2 regions of the Streptomyces sp. NPDC027672 genome follow, and region 1 is predicted to be linked to the other one. Evidence: riboswitches for the same ligand, from Rfam matches in the RefSeq annotation. Region 1 holds a riboswitch; the other holds the start of a gene.
What was found. Region 1 has a riboswitch for glycine ahead of gcvT (glycine cleavage system aminomethyltransferase GcvT). Riboswitches for the same ligand answer to the same signal wherever they lie in the genome.

Region 1 (10,480 bases):
AGACGAAGAGCAGGATCGCCAGGTTCCCCGTGAAGAACATGGGCAGCGAGACACCGGCGAGCGCGACGCCCATGAAGGTGCGGTCGAAGAAGGAGCGCGGCTTCAGCGCGGAGACGACACCGATGGCCACACCCGAGACGAGCCACAGCACGGCGGCGCCGGCGGCCAGCGAGAGGGTGATCGGAATGCGCGAGGTGAGCTGCGGCCAGACCGCGACGTGGTCCTTGAAGGAGTAACCGAAGCACGGCACGTCGCAGTGCACCGTCGTGGGCCCGAGGTTGTAGTCGGCGCCGGCCACGATCCCCTTGATGAAGTGCCAGTACTGGACGTAGACGGGCTGGTCCAGACCGAGGTTGTGCTTGACCGCGGCGATGTCCGCCTTCGACGGGCTCTTGCCGATGTACTGCTGCGCCAGCTGGTCCGCTGTCTGGCCGGCGAGCCGTGGCAGCAGGAAGAAGATGGCAAAGGTGACCGCGGAGACGACCAGCAGCAGGATCACTGCCGCGAACGTCCGGCGGAGGATGTACGAGATCACGGGGATCGGCGCTGGTGCCCGCGGGCCGCGAAGCCCGCGGGCACCAATGCCTTCACCTGCCTTCCGGGGCTGCTACTTCGACGCGACGCCGATGTTGAGGTAGTCGTACTGACCGCTGAAGGCCGCCGTGGAGACCAGGTTGGTGTAGTTCTGCGGTCGGGCCAGCAGGACCTTGAAGTAGGTCAGCGGGACGAGGACGGAGTCGTCCATGGTCTTCTTGTCGATCTGCGTGTACAGGCTGTTGCGCTCGGTGTCGTCCTCGGTGCCGATCGCCTTGCCCAGCAGCTCGTTGACGTCCTTGTTGTCGTACTGCGACAGGTTGGTGCTGCCCGACTGGCTGATCGCCTTGCCGTTCAGGATCTGCTGGAGGAAGCCGTAGCCGGAGGGCCAGTCGGCACCCCACTGCATCATGTGCAGGCCGATGTTCTGCTTGCGCGTGAACTTCGGGACACCCGCGTAGTCGGTGAAGTACTTGCCCGACGGGAACTGCTTCAGGCTGGCGTTGATGCCGACCTTCTTCAGCGAGGCGATGATCGCCGTGGCGGCGTCGATCTCCTGCGGACGGTCCGAACGGGCCGAGATGTTCGTGTTGATCGAGGTCTTGCCGCAGTCCTTCAGCAGCTGCTTGGCCTTGGCGGCGTCGCCCTTGCTGTCCTTGCTGGCGTAGACGTCGGACTCGGCGTAGCCCGGGATGTCCGGCGGCAGCACGGTGGAGGCGATCTCACCGCGGATCGGGCCGCCCTCGGCGGTCTGCACCGAGACCTTGTCGATGGCGTACTGCACGGCCTTGCGGCACGCCAGCTTGTCGAACGGCGCGACCGTGGTGTTGATCGCCATGTAGACCAGGCGGCCACCGTAGGTGTTGTCGGTGTTGGCCTTCTTCGCGGCGTCGGTGATGACCTGGGCCTGGGTCGAGGCCTGGACACCCGTGCCGCCGAGGTCGATGGCGTTGCCCGCGAGGACGTCCTTGTCGATCGTCTCCGGGTTGACCTTCAGCCGGACGACGATCTTGTCCGGGAGCTGCTTGCGCAGCGGGTCCGTCTTCGCGTCCCAGTTCTCGTTGCGGACCAGGACGGCCTGCTGGCCCTCCTGGTAGCTCTGGAACTTGTACGAGCCCGAGGAGACGATGTGCTTGACGTAGTCGACGCCGGTGTCCTTGGCCTGCGGCACCGGGGCCGTCTGCGGGGCCGCGACCAGGTAGTCGAACTCCTGGAAGGCCTGCTTCAGGTGGAAGACGACGGTGGTGGCGTCCGGCGTCTCGATGGAGGACAGGCCCTTGGCGCTCTTGTCCTTGTACGGGCCCTTGTACTTGTCGCCGCCGGCCAGGAACTGCTGGAAGTAGTTCGGGCCGAGGGAGAGCACGTCACGCGCGAAGTTGGAGCGCTCGACGGCGTACTTGACGTCCTTCGAGGTGATCGGCGAGCCGTCCTCGTACTTCAGGCCCGCACGCAGCTTGTACGTCCAGGTCTTGCCGCCGTCGCTCGGCTGGCCCTTGCTCGCGGCGAGGTCCGGGACGAGGGTGTTGCCCTCCTCGCCGGCGCCGGGCTTGAAGGTCATCAGCGGGCGGGCCCACAGCCGGCTGAGGTTGTACATGTACGCGTAGTACGTGTTGCCCGGGTCGAACGAGTCCGGGACGTCGGACAGCTCGTAGGTGAGCGTCCCGCCCTTCTTGTCGGACGCGTTGACGACGCCCTTGGTCGCGGCGTTGGCCCCGGCCGACTTGTTCTCGTTCTTGTTGTCATCGGCCTTGCTGCAGCCGGCAATAAGCAGGCTTGCGGAGCCGATGGCCGCGATCGCGGCCAGCGCTGACCTTCGCATGATGGGCGCTTTCCCCTCCATTGTTGGAAACTTACGGGCTCTTCGGCGGCCGTCGTCAGCGGCTGCGCGGGTCGAGTGCATCGCGGAGTCCGTCGCCGAGCAGGTTGAAGGCGAGGACGGTCACGAAGATGGCGAGACCAGGGACGATCATGAACATGGGGTCGACCTGGTAGAAGGTGACCGCCTCGCGGAGCATGCCGCCCCAGGACGCCTGCGGGGGCTGGATGCCCACGCCGAGGAAGCTCAGGGACGCCTCGAAGAGGATGTTGGTCGGGATGAGCAGCGTCGAGTAGACGATGATCGGGCCGACCAGGTTGGGCATCAGCTCCCGGAACAGGATGTACGGGGCCTTGGCGCCCATGCCGCGGGAGGCGTCGACGAACTCGCGCTCGCGCAGGGCGAGGGTCTGGCCGCGCACGATCCGGCCCAGGTAGGGCCAGTTGAAGAAGCCGATGACGAAGATCAGCACGCTCAGGTGGAGCGGCAGCCCGCTCAGGCCGAACGCGCCGCCCTGGAGCGTGGCGGAGATGGAGATGGCGAACAGCAGGAGGGGGAAGGCGAGGAACGTGTCCATCATCCGGCTGATGACCGCGTCCACCCGTCCGCCGTAGTAGCCCGCGACGACGCCCATCACGGCGCCGATCACGTTGGACAGGACCGTGGCGCCGAAGGCGACCACCAGCGACACCCAGGAGCCCTCCAGGATCCGGGTGGCGATGTCGCGGCCGAACTTGGGGTCCACGCCGAGCGGGTGGTCCGCGCTGATGCCGCCCAGACTGCCCGTGGGCAGCGAGGTGTTGGCGTCGATCAGGTCCTGGTGGAAGTCGTTGGGGTCGAGCCCGAAGAGGGCCTGGAGGGGGCGCGCGAGGAGTGCGAGGAGGATCAGCAGGATCACGATGACGCCGCCCGCGACGGCCACCTTGTCCTTCTTGAACCGGGTCCAGGCGATCTGGCCCAGGGAACGACCCTCGATCTGCCCCTTTCCGGCACCCGCCAGCACAGCCTCCGGCTGCACCTCGGCTGCCGCTCCGGTGGTCTCGATCGGTGCGGTCACGGTGAGCGACCCCTCTCGCCGGTGGTGACCGGCCTGCGCCTGCCGCGGATTGCGGCTTTGTCGACTTGCCATCGATCACGGGGCCTTCGGCCTCATGTCTGAACCGGGAGTCTTCAGCGTCGTTGCGATCACCCGCCAGAGCTGACGGCGAAAGTATGCGCAACCGTGATGCAGTGCGGGGGATTCCGTTATCCGAACAGTGGGTAACGGCCCTCGGACGCGGGTCAGTTGGGACAGAACGCCGATTCGGCGCGGTTCGGGACGTATGGCGGATGTCTACGCGCGCAGAGAGCCGCCCGTCCGGTCCATCATGCACTGCGTGCCAAGAGGCCCGGCACGCGGGCCGGTTGCTCAGTAGCCGCCGTGGACCGGCGGGTAGCCGTAGCCGGCGGACGGCGGGGCCTGGAGCTGCGGGTGGGGCGCGGGGGCGTGGGCCTCGCGGTCGTAGAAGGGGCGCGCGTTGGCCCGCATCCACATCACCACCGGGTCGTAGTCGTCGCTCATTGCGACCGTCGACACCGGCAGCCCCTCCGGGACCGCGCCGACGGACTGCTGCATCATCGCCCGCACCGAGTCCACCGCGGCGGGCGAGGCGTCGTACACCTCCAGGCCGATGGCGAGGTACGGCGCGCCGAGCGCGGGCTGCACCCAGGCGCGGCGCAGCGAGCGCAGCGCGGGGGTGCGGTGCGCGTTCTGCGCGAGCAGGGCGTAGAACTGCGGGATCTCGATGCCGGGTTCCGACAGCCGCAGCGGTCCGGCGGGCTGGCGGTCCAGACCGGTGGCGATGCGGCGCAGATCCAGCCAGGGGATGCCGACGCCGCCGCCCGGGGCGTGCGGGTTGAGCCAGAGGCCGTAGTGGTCGGGGTAGAGGGTGCGGGCCACGTCCAGGCCGTCGGCCACCTCGTAGGAACGGTTCCAGCCGCTGGCCGACAGTTCCTGGGCGGAGGTCACACAGGGGGCGTAGGGGAAGCCGTCCACCTCCATCGTCCCGTACTGGGCGTCCGGGGAGCCGGCCTGGCCGTGCCACAGCAGCATCCAGATCTGGCCGGCGGAGGGGATGGCGAGGGCGCGCAGCAGGGCCTCGTAGGCGTCGTAGCGTCCGGGCGTGACCTGGCGCAGCATGTGCTCGACGCCGCCGCTGTGGCTCGCGCTCACCTGGTGTGCCCCTTCTTCTTCATGACCCGGCGTGTGAGCACAGCTTATGCGCCCGGCAGCGCCGGGCCCGTGGCGTCGCGCGCCGGTGCGGGTGGGTGGCGGGGTGCTCGGGCGTCCCCCGCGCCCCCGTGGAGGGCCCGGTTCAGTGGCCGTTCCGGTAGAAGGGGTGCACGTTGGCCTTCAGCCAGGTGGCCACCGGGTCGTCGGTGACGTCCAGGAGGACGAGGTTGACCGGCCACGTGACCGGGACCCGGCCGAGGGCCCGGCCGAGGGCCTCCAGGGGGCGGGCGCGCAGGTCGCCCTCCCACTGGGAGAGTTCCACGCCCACGAACATCACCGGCTCGCCCGTCTCGACGACGGCGAGGCAGCGGCGGGCGGTGAGCACCACGCCGATCATGTCGAACTCGGCGGAGGCGGCGGCGAGGAAGTCGACCGGGTCGTCCTGCCAGTCGGGCTCGAAGAGGCGGACCCGGCCGCCGGTGCCGGGGCCGTCGAGCGGGGTGCGGCCCGCCTGGCACAGCTCGGCCACGGCCGCGGGCGGCAGCGGTATGCCCACCACGCCCTCGGGGTTGACGGCGATGCCGACCTGCGCGGGCAGGCCGCGGGCGAACTCCACCGCCGGGGCGATGGTGTACGCCATGTGGGGACCGGCCACCTGGCGCAGCTGTTCCTCGGAGCTGAACACCGGGACGTACGCCTGGCCGCCGAGGTCCAGCGTCGGCAGGTCCAGCGGGACGCTGTCCGGGCCGCCGCCGCCCGGCAGCGGGACCCACAGCAGGCTGCGGCCGAGGACCTCGATGATCCGGCCGCCCGCCGTGGGGACGCCGAGGGACGCCGACAGCACCTCCTCCAGCTCGTTGCCGGGCCAGCCGCCGTGCGGCTGGGGGTGTGCCTGTGCCGGAAAGTCCGCGGGAAGGTCCGCCGGGAAGTCCATGTGCCTACCGCCTGCTGGGAACCGCTGTCGTGTGCGAGAAGGCTAGCGGGTGGCGGTGACAGTCCCTCACCGGGCGAAGCCCACCCGGCCCAGGACGTCCGCCGCGTCCCGGTCCAGCAGCACGGCCGTGCCGCAGCCGGCGGGCAGTTCGCCCCGCTCCGCCGCGCGCAGCAGCCGGGCGGTGGCCCGGCGGTGACGGCGGAAGGCGTAGCGGGAGACGCCCCGGCCGCGCTCGCGCTGGCCCTGCCGGGCGGTGCCGGGGCTGACGTCGAGCAGGAGCAGGTGCAGGGTGCCGCCCCGGCGCCGGGCCGCGCGGGCCAGCCAGGCGCGCACCCAGGGCTGGGTGCCGCAGTCGTGCACGACGACTCCCCCGCCCTCGCGCAGGGCCCGGCGCAGCGCGGCGTAGTGGGCGAGGCGGACCAGCGGGCGGTACAGGGCGTAGGGCAGCGGGCCGGGGACGCGGGCGGCCCAGCGGTCGCGGGTGTCCTGGGAGTCGACGCGGGGGCCGGCGACCGCGCGGTGCATCAGGGTGGACTTGCCACTGCCGGGCAGGCCGGTGACCACGACCAGGTCGCGGGGGCCGAAGAGCAGGGCGTGCGGGCTGCGGCCCGCGCGGTCGCGCAGATCGCGGACGGCCGGCGCGGGACGGCCGGCGCCGCGTCCCCGGGCCGCGGCGGAGGGCTGCGCCGGCATCGTCAGGCCGGCGTGGGCGGTGTAGGCCGAGGTCCTGTGCACCCTGATCGTCCTCCCCAGTGGGCTCGGTGGTCTCCATGCCCGTTGTATGTAAAGAGAAGGTAATGGGCAACGGTCCGCGATGTGTGCGCGTACGGCCACGGACCGGTCACGATCAGTGGGCTCTGGCTGGCCGGGGTGCGGCGTGCAATGATGAGCCCGCCAACTGCATACCGGCCGTTTGAATCCGCGCGGGAGAGTTCCCAGGCCCCCCGGGCCCCTGGGACGCCGAAGGAGCAAGTCCCTCCCTTGAATCTCTCAGGCCCCGTTACCGCGCGGGCGAGGCACATCTGAAAAGCGGGCCGCCGTATCCGGCGGTCCCACCCAAGGTGCAAGCCGTGGCCGTCCCCGTGGCGGTCCAGGCGAACCTCTCAGGTTCCGATGACAGATGGGGAGGAACGTTCCTCGCCCGTCCCTTCTGCCTGGGAGACGACCGACCGATGAGCAGTACCGAACTCCGTCACACCGCGCTCGACGCCGTGCACCGCTCGCTGGGCGCGACGATGACCGACTTCGCCGGCTGGGACATGCCCCTGCGCTACGGCTCCGAGCGCGACGAGCACCTGGCCGTGCGGACCCGGGCCGGTCTGTTCGACCTCTCCCACATGGGCGAGATCACCGTCACCGGAGCCGAGGCCGGCGCGTTCCTGAACCACGCGCTGGTCGGCAACATCGCCACCGTGGGGGCCGGCCGCGCCCGCTACACCATGATCTGCCAGGACGACGGCGGCATCCTGGACGACCTGATCGTCTACCGGCTGGCCGAGACCGAGTACCTGGTCGTGGCCAACGCCTCCAACGCCCAGGTGGTGCTGGACGCGCTCACCGAGCGCGCGGCCGGCTTCGCCGCCGAGGTCCGCGACGACCGGGACGCCTACGCGCTGCTCGCCGTCCAGGGCCCGGAGTCCCCCGGCATCCTGAAGTCCCTGACCGACGCCGACCTGGACGGCCTGAAGTACTACGCCGGCCTGCCCGGCACGGTCGCGGGCGTCCCGGCGCTGATCGCCCGCACCGGCTACACCGGCGAGGACGGCTTCGAGCTGTTCGTGCGGCCGGAGCACGCCGTGGAGCTGTGGCAGGCGCTGACCAAGGCCGGCGAGGGCGCCGGGCTGGTCCCGTGCGGGCTGTCCTGCCGGGACACGCTGCGCCTGGAGGCCGGCATGCCGCTGTACGGGCACGAGCTGACCACCTCCCTGACCCCCTTCGACGCCGGCCTCGGCCGGGTGGTGAAGTTCGAGAAGGAGGGCGACTTCGTGGGCCGCGCGGCGCTGGAGCGGGCCGCCGTCCGGGCCCAGGAGAACCCGCCGCGGGTGCTGGTCGGCCTGGCCGCCGAGGGCCGCCGGGTGCCGCGCGCCGGGTACGCCGTCGTGGCCGGCGGCGAGGTGATCGGCGAGGTCACCTCCGGCGCCCCCTCCCCCACCCTGGGCAAGCCGATCGCCATGGCCTACGTCGACGCGGCCCACGCCGCCCCGGGCACCGAGGGCGTCGGCGTGGACATCCGGGGCACCCACGAGCCGTACCAGGTCGTGGCGCTGCCGTTCTACAAGCGCCGGAAGTAACCGGCCGGCCACGGCCGCGGCCGTGGGACCCCGGTCCCGCGCCGTCGCGTGAGCCTGCGCACATTCACCCGCCCACCAGCGGTTTCCGTAGTCCCCCCGTCACCATCACTCCCGCGCGTACAGGAGAATTCAGGCCATGAGCAACCCCCAGCAGCTGCGCTACAGCAAGGAGCACGAGTGGCTGTCGGCCACCGCGGACGGCGTCGCGACGGTCGGCATCACGGAGCACGCGGCCAACGCGCTCGGCGATGTCGTCTTCGTCCAGCTCCCCGAGGCCGGCTCCACCGTGTCCGCGGGCGAGACCTGCGGCGAGCTGGAGTCGACGAAGTCGGTCTCCGATCTGTACTCGCCGGTCACCGGTGAGGTCACCGAGGTCAACGAGGACGTCGTCAACGACCCGTCGCTGGTGAACTCCGCGCCCTTCGAGGGCGGCTGGCTGTTCAAGGTACGCATCACGGACGAGCCGGCCGAGCTGCTCTCCGCGGACGAGTACACCGCCTTCACCGCCGGCTGAGGAGTCGTAGCCCCATGACTGTCCTGAACACACCCCTGCACGAGCTGGACCCGGAGATCGCCGCCGCGGTCGGCGCCGAGCTGGAGCGCCAGCAGTCGACGCTGGAGATGATCGCCTCCGAGAACTTCGCGCCGCTCGCGGTCATGGAGGCCCAGGGCTCGGTCCTCACCAACAAGTACGCCGAGGGCTACCCGGGCCGCCGCTACTACGGCGGCTGCGAGCACGTCGACGTCGCCGAGCAGATCGCCATCGACCGGGTCAAGGAGCTGTTCGGCGCCGAGTACGCCAACGTGCAGCCCCACTCCGGCGCCTCCGCGAACCAGGCGGCCCTGTTCGCGCTGGCCCAGCCCGGGGACACCATCCTCGGCCTGGACCTCGCGCACGGCGGCCACCTGACCCACGGGATGCGGCTGAACTTCTCCGGCAAGCAGTTCGACGTGGTCGCCTACCACGTGGACGCCGCGACCGGCCTGGTCGACATGGCCGAGGTCGAGCGGCTCGCCAAGGAGCACCGCCCCAAGGTGATCATCGCCGGCTGGTCGGCGTACCCGCGCCGGCTCGACTTCGCCGAGTTCCGCCGGATCGCCGACGAGACCGGCGCGTACCTGTGGGTCGACATGGCGCACTTCGCCGGCCTGGTCGCCGCCGGTCTGCACCCCAACCCGGTGCCGCACGCGGACGTGGTCACCTCCACCACGCACAAGACCCTGGGCGGCCCGCGCGGCGGCATCATCCTCGCGCGCAAGGAGTTCGCGAAGAAGCTGAACTCCTCCGTCTTCCCGGGCTTCCAGGGCGGTCCGCTGGAGCACGTGATCGCGGCCAAGGCGGTCTCCTTCAAGGTCGCCGCGAGCGAGGAGTTCAAGGAGCGCCAGCGCCGCACGGTGGAGGGCGCCCGCATCCTCGCCGAGCGGCTGACGGCCGCCGACGCCCGCGAGGCCGGGGTCAACGTGCTCTCCGGCGGTACGGACGTGCACCTGATCCTGGTCGACCTGCGCGCCTCCGAGCTGGACGGGCAGCAGGCCGAGGACCGGCTGCACGAGGTCGGCATCACGGTCAACCGCAACGCCGTCCCGGACGACCCGCGCCCGCCGATGGTCACCTCCGGCCTGCGCATCGGTACGCCGGCCCTGGCCACCCGCGGCTTCACGGCCGAGGACTTCGCCGAGGTCGCGGACGTGATCGCCGAGACGCTGAAGCCGGAGTTCGACGCCGAGGCGCTCAAGGCGCGCGTCAAGGCGCTCGCCGACAAGCACCCGCTGTACCCCGGTCTGAACAAGTAGGCCGCCTTTCGCGGGGCGCCGCGCACACTGGAAGAACCCGGCGTGCGCGGTGCCCGCGCCCCGTACCACCCCGGTGCACCACCCCATCGCACCATCCCGTCTTGAGGAGTCACCCGTGGCCATCTCGGTCTTCGACCTGTTCTCGATCGGCATCGGCCCGTCCAGCTCCCACACGGTCGGCCCGATGCGCGCGGCGCGGATGTTCGCCCGCCGGCTGCGCAACGAGGATCTGCTCGGCTCCGTCGCGGCCGTGCGCTGCGAGCTGTACGGCTCGCTCGGCGCCACCGGCCACGGCCACGGCACCCCGAAGGCGGTGCTGCTCGGCCTGGAGGGCGCCTCGCCGCGCACGGTGGACGTGGAGGGCGCCGACGCGCGGGTGGAGACGATCAAGCGGGCGGGCCGGCTGTCGCTGCTCGGCACGCACGAGATCCCGTTCTCCTTCGACGACGACCTGGTCCTGCACCGCCGCCAGGCGCTGCCGTACCACGCCAACGGCATGACGGTCCGGGCGTACGACGCCTCGGGGGCCGAGCTGCTGGCCAAGACGTACTACTCGGTCGGCGGCGGCTTCGTCGTGGACGAGGACGCGGTCGGCGCGGACCGGATCAAGCTGGACGACACCGTCCTGAAGTACCCGTTCCGCACGGGCGACGAGCTGCTGCGCCTGACCAAGGAGACGGGCCTGTCCATCTCCTCGCTGATGCTGGAGAACGAGCGGGCCTGGCGCACCGAGGAGGAGATCCGGGCCGGCCTGCTGGAGATCTGGCGGGTGATGCGCGCCTGCGTCCAGCGCGGCATGTCCCGGGAGGGCATCCTGCCCGGCGGTCTGAAGGTCCGCCGCCGCGCCGCCGTGTCGGCCCGCCAGCTGCGCGCCGAGGGCGACCCGCTGGCCCACGCGA
Region 2 (10,480 bases), on a different contig from region 1:
ATGTCGTAGGTGTCCGGGTCGAAATGCCCTCCAACCAACCGATCGTGCTCCTGCGCGAAGTGGGAGGCGACCGTTACCTCCCTATCTGGATCGGGCCGGGGGAGGCGACGGCGATCGCCTTCGCCCAGCAGGGCATGGCCCCCGCGCGGCCGCTGACCCACGACCTGTTCAAGGACGTGCTGGAGGCCGTCGGCCAGGAGCTGACCGAAGTGCGCATCACCGACCTGCGGGAAGGCGTCTTCTACGCGGAGCTGGTGTTCGCCAGCGGGGTCGAGGTCAGCGCCCGCCCCTCCGATGCCATAGCGCTCGCCCTGCGCACCGGCACGCCGATCTACGGCAGTGACACGGTGCTGGACGACGCGGGCATCGCGATCCCGGACGAGCAGGAGGACGAGGTGGAGAAGTTCCGCGAGTTCCTCGACCAGATCTCGCCCGAGGACTTCGGCACCAGCAGCCAGTGAGACACCAGGAGCCGGTGAGACACCAGCAGGCGCTGAGCCGCCGCGCCGCAGTCGGCCAGGCGCGCGGCCGGCCTCCGGACCGGAGCTTCTCCCGGTATGGGCGGCGGCTTCGCGGGGCCGGCGCCCCGGCAATTGCCTCCGGCCGGTGAGAGCGTCCTACGGCCCGCCGCGAGGGCATTCGGCTAGCCTTTCCCCGCGGTGGGGCACGGGAAACCACTCCTAGGGTGATTATCACTCGGCGTGCCGAGTGTGGCGATCGTTGACGCACCCCTGGTGACTGCCTACCGTCGAGAAGGCAGGTCAAGGACGGAGGTCGGCGTGAGAACCAGCGGCGACGGTACGGCTGGGGGTGCCCCCGGACGCGGTTTCGGGGAGAGCGGTCCGTACCCGCCCCCGAACGCGCGGCTGCGCCCCGGCGCGGGACATGCCCATCCCGGCGGCGCGGTGGAGCACGCTCCGCAGCTTCCGACGGCGGTGCCGAACGGCGGAGGGGTTGCGTCCATGACGTCCGAGCAGATCGGCTACCGCGGGCCCACGGCCTGCGCTGCCGCCGGTATCACCTATCGGCAGCTCGACTACTGGGCCCGCACCGGCCTGGTCGAGCCCAGTGTGCGACCGGCCTACGGGTCGGGCACCCAGCGGCTGTACAGCTTCCGGGACGTCGTCGTCCTGAAGATCGTGAAGCGGTTCCTGGACACCGGGGTGTCGCTGCAGAACATCCGCACGGCCGTGCAGCACCTGCGGGAACGCGGTTTCCGCGACCTGGAGCGGATGACCCTGATGAGCGACGGGGCCACCGTGTACGAGTGCTCCTCGCCGGACGAGGTCCACGCCCTGCTCCAGGGCGGCCAGGGCATCTTCGGGATCGCCGTCGGCGTGGTGTGGCGGGACGTGGAGAGCGCCCTCTCCCAACTGCACGGCGAGCGCATCGACACAGGCGAGACCCTCGTCGGGCACAACCCCGCGGACGAGCTGGCGCGACGCCGCAACCGGGCGGTCTGACCGCCGGACCGGCCGGGGCGCCCCGGCACCGCGGCCGTTGTCAGTGCCGTGGTGCAGCATCGGAGATGTGAGAAACGCGCCCACGATCCTGCATCTCGACATGGATGCCTTCTTCGCCTCGGTGGAGCAGGCGTCCAAGCCGAGCCTGCGCGGGAAGGCGGTCGTCGTGGGCGGGCTCGGACCGCGCGGTGTGGTGGCCACCGCGTCGTACGAGGCACGGGTGTTCGGGGTGCACTCGGCGATGCCCATGGCGCAGGCCCGCCGGCTGGCGCCCAACGCCGCCTATCTGGTGCCGCGCTTCACGCTGTACCGGGCGATCAGCGAGCAGGTGATGGCGCTGCTGCGGGAGCTGTCGCCGCTGGTGGAGCCGCTGAGCCTGGACGAGGCGTTCGTGGACCTGGAGGCCGGGGGGACGGCCTGGGACGAGGAGTCGGCGCGGCGGGCCGGCGAGAAGCTGCGGAGGGACATCCGGACGGTCACCGGCCTCACCGGATCGGTCGGGCTCGCCGCCTCCAAGATGCTCGCGAAGATCGCCTCGGAGCAGGCCAAGCCGGACGGACTGGTGCTGATCGAGCCGGGCGGCGAGCGGGCGCTGCTGGGACCGCTGCCGGTGCGCACGCTGCCGGGCGTCGGGCCGGCCACCGGCGACCATCTGCGCCGGGCCGGGATCACCACGGTGCAGGAGCTGGCCGAGGCGGGGGAGGACGAACTGGTCCGGCTGCTCGGCAAGGCGCACGGGCAGGCGCTGTACGCGATGGCCCTGGCCCGGGACGAGCGGCCGGTGGTGGCCGAGCGGGAGGCCAAGTCGGTGTCCGTGGAGGACACGTACGACGTGGACATCCACGACCGGGCGCGGGTCGCTCTGGAGGTGCGGCGGCTGGCCGACCGGTGTGTGCGGCGGCTGCGCGGGGCCGGGCTGTCCGGGCGGACCATCGTGCTCAAGGTGCGGCGGTACGACTTCTCCACCCTGACCCGCTCCGAGACGCTCCGGGGGCCCACGGACGACCCGGCGGTCATCCGCGAGGCGGCGGCCCGGCTGCTGGACTCCGTGGACACCACGGGCGGGGTGCGGCTGCTCGGGGTGGGGGTGTCCGGGCTCGCCGACTACACGCAGGAGGACCTGTTCGCGCAGGCGATGCCGGTGCCCCTGGAGGAGGAGCCGGAGGCGGGCGCCGCCGAGTCCGCCGTGGAGCGGCCGGAGCCCGTCGAACGGCAGTGGCGTGCCGGGCAGGACGTACGGCACGCCGAGTACGGGCACGGGTGGGTGCAGGGCAGCGGGCTGGGGCGGGTCACCGTGCGGTTCGAGACGCCGCTGTCGGCTCCGGGGCGGGTGCGGACGCTCCCCGTCGCCGACCCCGACCTGGTGGCGGCCGATCCGTTGCCGCTGGTCGCGGATTCCCCCCGCCCGCCCGGCGCCGGGGCGGACGTGTCGGGTCAGACCTCCTCCGAGCCCGCCAGCTTGCCGAAGTCGTGGTCGGGGACCGCGGGGGGTGGGGCCGTATCGAGTCCGTAGTGGTGGTAGAGCTGGAGTTCCTGCTCCGGGGAGAGGTGACGGCCCACGCCGAAGTCGGGGGCGTCCTTGACCAGGGCGCGGTCGAAGGGGACGCGCAGCGTGCCGTCGACGAGTTCGCTCGGTTCCAGCGGGACGAAGGCGTCCCGGGAGAAGAGGCCGGTGCGTATGGCCGCCCACTCGGGCACGCCGGTGGCGTCGTCCAGGTACACCTCGTCGATGGTGCCGATCTTGGTGCCATTGCGGTCGAACACCTTGCGGCCGATCAGGCTGCGCGGATCGATGTCGGTCTGCACGGTCCCGCTCCCTCCACGTGGTCGCGACTCATCCGTCAGCACTACCAAAGAGCACATTCAGGCAGGCGGCCACTCGAAGACCACGGCGTTGACCTCGCTGATAGGCTGACGGCGGCTGCTGACCCCGCGCGGGAGAGTCCTCCGACCACCTCGGAGGCGCCGAAGGAGCAACTCCTCCCCGGAATCTCTCAGGCTCACGTACCGCACGGACGAGGTCACTCTGGAAAGCAGGACGGGCGTCCGACGGCTCCCGTCCTCACCGACGGTGAAAGCCGGTGCCCGCGGGCGTCCGGTGAAGCTCTCAGGTGCAGATGACAGAGGGGGAGGCCGTCGGGGTGCCCGTGCCGGGGCGCCCCTCGCAGGTCGCGTCAGACCAGGAGGCCTCCGCAATGACCGCCCACCGCATTCCGCTCGCCGAGCTCGAAGCGGGCATCCCGTTCGAGCAGCGCCACATCGGGCCCGACCAGGAGGCGCGGGCCAAGATGCTCGCCCAGGTCGGGTACGGCTCGCTCGACGAGCTGACCGCCGCCGCGGTCCCGGATGTGATCAAGAACGCCGACGCCCTGGACCTGCCCGGTGCCCGCACCGAGGCCGAGGTGCTCGCCGAGCTGCGCTCGCTCGCCGACCGCAACCAGGTCCTGGGCTCGATGATCGGCCTGGGCTACCACGGCACCTTCACCCCGCCCGTCATCCTGCGCAACGTCATGGAGAACCCGGCCTGGTACACGGCCTACACGCCGTACCAGCCGGAGATCTCCCAGGGCCGCCTGGAGGCCCTGCTGAACTTCCAGACGATGGTCGCCGAGCTGACCGGCCTGCCCACCTCCGGTGCCTCCCTGCTGGACGAGGGCACGGCCGCCGCCGAGGCGGTCGCCCTGTCCCGGCGCATGGGCAGGAACAAGAAGGGCCTGTTCCTGATCGACGCGGACGCGCTGCCGCAGACCATCGCCGTGATCCGGACGCGCGCCGAGCCGACCGGCGTGGAGGTCGTCGTCGCCGACCTCTCCGCCGGCATCCCGGCCGAGGTCGCCGGGCGCGAGATCAACGGCGTGCTGATCCAGTACCCGGGCGCCTCCGGAGCCGTACGGGACATCAAGCCCGTCATCGACCAGGCGCACGAGCTGGGCGCCCTGGTGACGGTGGCCGCGGACCTGCTCGCCCTGACCCTGCTGACCTCGCCGGGCGAGCTGGGTGCGGACATCGCCGTCGGCACCACCCAGCGCTTCGGCGTGCCGATGGGCTTCGGCGGACCGCACGCCGGCTACATGGCCGTACACGAGAAGTTCGCGCGCAGCCTGCCCGGCCGCCTGGTCGGCGTCTCCGTCGACGCCGACGGGCACCGGGCCTACCGGCTCGCGCTGCAGACCCGTGAGCAGCACATCCGCCGGGAGAAGGCCACCAGCAACATCTGCACCGCGCAGGTGCTGCTCGCCGTCATGGCCGGTATGTACGCCGTCTACCACGGCCCCGACGGCCTGAGGACGATCGCCCGCCGCACGCACCGCTACGCCACCCTCCTCGCCGCGGGCCTGACGGCCGCCGGTGTGGAGATCGTCCACGGCGCGTACTTCGACACCGTCACCGCGCGGGTGCCCGGCAAGGCCGCCGAGGTCGTCGCCGCCGCCCGGGACAACGGCGTCAACCTGCGGCTCGTCGACGCCGACCACGTCTCCATGGCCTGCGACGAGACGACCGGCCGGGCCCAGCTGGACGCCGTCTGGGCCGCCTTCGGCGCCGACGCCGACATCGAGGCGCTGGACGCGACCGCCGAGGACACCCTGCCCGAGGCGCTGCTGCGCACCGACGACTACCTCACCCACCCGGTCTTCCACCAGCACCGCTCCGAGACCGCGATGCTGCGCTACCTGCGCAGGCTGGCCGACCGGGACTACGCGCTCGACCGCGGCATGATCCCGCTGGGCTCCTGCACCATGAAGCTCAACGCGACCACGGAGATGGAACCGGTCACCTGGCCCGAGTTCGGCCAGCTGCACCCGTTCGCGCCGGCCGAGCAGGCGCAGGGCTACCTCACGCTCATCCGCGAGCTGGAGGAGCGTCTCGCCGAGGTCACCGGCTACGACAAGGTCTCCCTCCAGCCGAACGCCGGTTCGCAGGGCGAGCTGGCCGGCCTGCTCGCCGTACGCGGCTACCACCGCGCCAACGGTGACGAGCAGCGCACCGTCTGTCTGATCCCGTCCTCCGCGCACGGCACCAACGCGGCCAGCGCGGTGATGGCCGGCATGAAGGTCGTCGTCGTCAAGACCGCCGGGGACGGCGAGATCGATGTCGAGGACCTGCGGGCCAAGATCGAGCAGTACCGCGACGAGCTGGCGGTGCTGATGATCACCTACCCGTCGACGCACGGTGTGTTCGAGGAGCACGTCGCCGACATCTGCGCCCGGGTGCACGAGGCCGGCGGCCAGGTGTACGTCGACGGCGCCAACCTCAACGCGCTGGTCGGCCTCGCCAAGCCGGGCCACTTCGGCGGCGACGTCTCCCACCTGAACCTGCACAAGACGTTCTGCATCCCGCACGGCGGCGGCGGTCCGGGCGTCGGCCCGGTCGCGGTCCGCGCGCACCTGGCGCCGTACCTGCCGAACCACCCGCTCCAGCCCGAGGCCGGCCCGGAGACGGGCGTCGGGCCGATCTCCGCCGCCCCCTGGGGCAGCGCGGGCATCCTGCCCATCTCCTGGGCGTACGTCCGCCTGATGGGCGGCGAGGGCCTGAAGCGGGCCACCCAGGTCGCCGTGCTCTCGGCGAACTACATCGCCAAGCGCCTGGAGCCGCACTACCCGGTGCTCTACACCGGCCCGGGCGGCCTGGTCGCGCACGAGTGCATCATCGACCTGCGCCCGATCACCAAGGCCACCGGTGTGACCGTGGACGACGTGGCCAAGCGTCTGATCGACTACGGCTTCCACGCGCCGACCATGTCCTTCCCGGTGGCCGGCACGCTGATGATCGAGCCGACCGAGTCGGAGGACCTCACCGAGCTGGACCGTTTCTGCGAGGCCATGATCGCCATCCGCGCGGAGATCGAGAAGGTCGGCTCCGGCGCGTGGCCCGCGGAGGACAACCCGCTGCGGGGCGCCCCGCACACCGCCGCCGCGCTCGGCGGTGAGTGGTCGCACGCCTACAGCCGCGAGGAAGCCGTCTTCCCGGCCGGTGTCTCGGCCGCCGACAAGTACTGGCCGCCGGTGCGCCGCATCGACCAGGCCTTCGGCGACCGCAACCTGGTGTGCTCCTGCCCGCCGCTGGACGCCTACGAGGACTGAGCGAGCCGTAAAGGCAGGCCCCGCCCGGATGTCCGGGCGGGGCCTTTCCTTTTGGGCCGGGCGGCGGCCCCGGGCTGCGGCCGGAGGGGGTCGGTCCGCTTAGGCGGTGTGCCGGGCGACGGTCCCGGGCTGCCGCCGCATTGCGCCGGTCCGCTCATCCCGTGTGCCGGGCGGCGGCCCGAGGGCGCCGGTGCGCTCAGGCCGGGTACGCGTGGGTCTGTGCCGCCTTGACCGTCGCCCAGACCGGTGCGCCCGGACGAAGGTCCAGCTCGGCGGCGGCGACCGTCGTCAGGTCCGCCGCGAGCGGCAGCTCACCCGTGAGGTCGGCGCGGATCTGGTCGCCGTGCGTCTCCAGGCCCGCGACCTCGCACCGCCACAGGTTGCGGGCGCTGGCGCCCGAGGGCCGGTCCCGGAACAGGGTCACCGCGGACGGCGGGAACGCCACGAAGACCGGCCCGGACAGCTCCTCCGTGGTCGTGATCGACGGTCCCGCGCCGAGCCGTACGGTGTGCCCGGCGGCCTGTCCCCGGTAGAGGTTGAGGCCGACGAGCCGGGCGATGTAGTCCGTGCGCGGGTGCCGGGCGATGTCGGCGGGCGTGCCCGTCTGCACGACCCGGCCGTCCTCCACGACGACCAGCCGGTCCGCGAGGACCATGGCGTCCAGCGGGTCGTGGGTGACCAGGACCGACACCGCCTCGAACTCGGCCAGGTGCCGGCGCAGCCCGGCGCGGACCTCCAGCCGGGTCCGGGCGTCCAGGGCCGCCAGCGGCTCGTCCAGGAGCAGCAGCCGGGGCCGGGTGGCGAGGGCGCGGGCGAGCGCCACGCGCTGGGCCTGGCCGCCGGACAGCCGGCGCGGCCTGGTGCCCGCGTGGTCGGCGAGCCCCATGCGGTCCAGCCAGGCCGCGGCCTGGGCACGGGCCTCGGCCTTGCCCACGCCCCGGCAACGCGGACCGAAGGCGACGTTGTCCAGGGCGGACAGGTGCGGGAAGAGCAGATAGTCCTGGAAGACGACACCGACCGGGCGGGCCTCGGGCGGCGTGTGCTCCAGGGGCGTGCCGTCCAGGAGCAGACGGCCGTCCGTGAGCGGGGTGAGGCCGGCGAGGGCGCGCAGGGCGGTGGTCTTGCCGGCGCCGTTGGGGCCGAGGAGGGCGAGGACCTCTCCGGGGGCCGCCGTCAGGGTCACGTCCAGGCGGAATCCGGGGCGGTCGACGACGAGGCGGGCGTCGAGACCGGTGGCCGGGGCCGGGGGCGGGTTCGGGGTGGGGCGCCGCTCCGGGTCCTCGGCCGCGGCGTCCGGCTTCGCGTCGGCGCCGTCGGTGCGGCTTCGGTGGGTCATGGGGTCGTCATCCAGCGGTCCCTGAGGGCTGCCAGCACCGCGATCGACACGGTGAGCAGCACCAGGCTGAGGGAGATGGCGGCTTCGGGGTCGTTCTGGAGGGCGAGGTAGACGGCGAGGGGCATGGTCTGGGTACGGCCGGGGAAGTTGCCGGCGAACGTGATCGTCGCGCCGAACTCGCCGAGCGCCCGGGCCCAGGCCAGCACCGCGCCGGCCGCGATGCCGGGCGCGATCAGCGGCAGCGTGACCCGCCGGAACGCGGTGAAGCGGGACGCGCCGAGGGTGGCGGCCGCCTCCTCGTAGCGCGGGTCGGCGGCGCGCAGGGTGCCCTCGACGCTGATCACCAGGAACGGCATCGCCACGAACGCCTCCGCGAGCACCACTCCCGCGGTGGTGAACGGCAGGGTGATCCCGAACCACGCGTCCAGCCACCGGCCGACCACGCCGTTGCGGCCCAGGGCGAGCAGCAGGGCCACCCCGCCGACGACCGGCGGGAGGACCAGCGGGAGGGTCACCAGGGCGCGTACGAGGCCCCGGCCGGGAAACTCCGTACGGGCCAGCAGCCAGGCCAGCGGCACACCGAGGACGATGCTGACGGCGGTCGCCGCGGTGGCGCTGACCAGCGACAGCCGGAGCGCCTGCCACACCTCCGCGCTGGTCAACTGGCCGGGCAGCCCGTGCCAGGGCGCGCGCACGAGCAGCGCGAGCAGCGGCAGCAGCAGGAACGCCAGCGCCAGCAGACCCGGCAGCAGCAGCGGCAGCGGCACTCCGCGCCGGCCCGGCGCGCCGGCGCGACGGCGCCCCGGCCGGCCCGTGCGGGGGCCGGCCGCGGCGCCGGGCTGGTCGAGCGAGGTCACGGCTTGAGGAACCCGGCCTCGCTCAGCACCTTCCGGCCCTCGGCGGACCGCACGAGGGCGAGGAACGCCTTGGCGGCCTCGGCGTTCGGCGCGTTCTTCAGCACGGCGATCGGGTAGTCGTTGACGGCGCCCGCCGACTCGGGGAACTCCACGCCCTCCACCTTGCCACCCGCCGCCCGCACATCCGTCTTGTAGACGAGCGCCGCGTCCGCCTCGTCCAGCTCCACCTTGTTCAGGGCGCTCTTGACGTCCTGCTCGTAGGAGACCGGGGTCAGCTTGATCCCGGCGGCGTCCAGGGCCTTCTGCGCGGCGGCCCCGCAGGGCACGGTCCGGTCGCACAGGACCACCTTCAGACCGGACTTGGTGAGGTCCTTCAAGGAGGACACCCCGGCCGGGTTGCCGGGCAGGGTGGCGATCTCCAGTTGATTGCGCGCGAAGGTGGCCGGGGTGCCGGCCGCGTCGCCCCGGTCCGTCACGGTCTTCATCGTCTTGGGGCTGGCCGCGGCGAAGACGTCCGCGGGCGCTCCGCCGGTGATGCTCGCGGCGAGGGTGTCGCTGCCGCCGAAGCTGAAGGCGACCTTGGTGCCGGGGTGCCGGTTCTCGAACTCCCGGCCCAGGGCGGTGAAGCTCTCCTTCAGGGAGGCGGCCGCGAACACGGTGACCGTGCCGGACAGCTTCGGGGAGGCCGGGGTGCCGGAGTCCTGCGCGCGCGACTCCTTCGGCTCCGAGGGCGAGGCGCAGGCGCCGAGGGCCAGCAGCGCGGCGGCTCCCGCACCGGCCAACTGCAGGGTCCGCCGGGTCCGGCGGACGGGACGGATCATCACGGGGCTGCTCCTCGGCTTGGGGACAACGGTCGCGCCCTGGCACGGCCGGGCATCGGCCGTCCGGCGATGATACTGCCGCATCTGCCAGGCGGAAGTCTGCTGTCGCTTCGCATGAGCTGCCGGGTGGTGGCATGTGGCTCGCATGTGCGTTTCTACAGTGGCGGCCTTGGCCGAGGAGAGTGCCCGTGTGCCGGTGAGCCGGCCGGGTCAGACGCGGTCGATGTGCACGTTGGTGGACTTCACGCGCGCGGTGGCCTCCATGCCGACCTCCAGGCCCAGTTCCTCCACGGCTTCCCTGGTCAGCAGCGAGACGAGCCGGTGCGGGCCCGCCTGGATCTCCACCTGGGCGGCGACATCGCCCAGCTTGATCGCGGTGACGATGCCGGGGAAGGCGTTGCGGACGGAGGTGTACGGGGTCTCCTCCTCGGCACTGCCTCCCTTGGCCAGTTCGACCGAGAACGCGGCGAGGTCCCCGCCGTCGATGAGCCGCCGCCCGGCCTCGTCGCGATGGGTGGCCACCCGGCCGGCGTCGGCCCAGCGGCGGGCGGTGTCCGGGCTGACGCCGAGCAGCCGTGCCGCCTGGCCGATCGTGTAGGACTGCATGCCCGTCACGATAGGGCCCCGGTGGCCGAAACCGGGGACGGGGGCTGGCCGTTCGGTATAACGCGATATAGCGTTTGTCCGGGACGGGCCCGGGGAAGAACCAGGACGGGCCGGGAATGAACCGATACGGGGGGTGAGAGCGATGTCGGCGGAGCTGGTGGGGACGGCTGAGCCGGACGGTCTGCGGGCGGCGCACGTGGACCGGGACCGGGTGGTGGAGGCGCTGTCGGCGGCCGCGGCGGAGGGCCGGCTCACGGCCGGGGAGCTGGACGAACGTGTGGAGGCGGCACTGACCGCGCGCACCTTCGGAGAGCTG

Region 2: another riboswitch for glycine. It lies ahead of gcvP (aminomethyl-transferring glycine dehydrogenase); the one in region 1 lies ahead of gcvT (glycine cleavage system aminomethyltransferase GcvT).

What each region holds. Positions count from the first base shown of each region.
Region 1 covers NZ_JBVHSO010000001.1:74,017-84,496, forward strand. Annotated here, with positions in the region: gene ACZ4SV_RS00330 (ABC transporter permease) at 1-535, opposite strand, end outside; gene ACZ4SV_RS00335 (ABC transporter substrate-binding protein) at 608-2,353, opposite strand; gene ACZ4SV_RS00340 (ABC transporter permease) at 2,409-3,407, opposite strand; gene ACZ4SV_RS00345 (enhanced serine sensitivity protein SseB C-terminal domain-containing protein) at 3,759-4,529, opposite strand; gene ACZ4SV_RS00350 (enhanced serine sensitivity protein SseB) at 4,705-5,496, opposite strand; gene ACZ4SV_RS00355 (AAA family ATPase) at 5,563-6,231, opposite strand; glycine riboswitch at 6,411-6,512, shown strand; glycine riboswitch at 6,513-6,626, shown strand; gene gcvT (glycine cleavage system aminomethyltransferase GcvT) at 6,669-7,787, shown strand; gene gcvH (glycine cleavage system protein GcvH) at 7,924-8,301, shown strand; gene glyA (serine hydroxymethyltransferase) at 8,316-9,581, shown strand; gene ACZ4SV_RS00375 (L-serine ammonia-lyase) at 9,697-10,480, shown strand, end outside.
Region 2 covers NZ_JBVHSO010000020.1:7,618-18,097, forward strand. Annotated here, with positions in the region: gene ACZ4SV_RS33535 (bifunctional nuclease family protein) at 1-461, shown strand, start outside; gene ACZ4SV_RS33540 (MerR family transcriptional regulator) at 780-1,463, shown strand; gene ACZ4SV_RS33545 (DNA polymerase IV) at 1,531-2,976, shown strand; gene ACZ4SV_RS33550 (PRC-barrel domain-containing protein) at 2,898-3,269, opposite strand; glycine riboswitch at 3,389-3,483, shown strand; gene gcvP (aminomethyl-transferring glycine dehydrogenase) at 3,659-6,544, shown strand; gene ACZ4SV_RS33560 (ABC transporter ATP-binding protein) at 6,741-7,880, opposite strand; gene modB (molybdate ABC transporter permease subunit) at 7,877-8,737, opposite strand; gene modA (molybdate ABC transporter substrate-binding protein) at 8,734-9,558, opposite strand; gene ACZ4SV_RS33575 (TOBE domain-containing protein) at 9,769-10,164, opposite strand; gene ACZ4SV_RS33580 (DUF1707 SHOCT-like domain-containing protein) at 10,307-10,480, shown strand, end outside.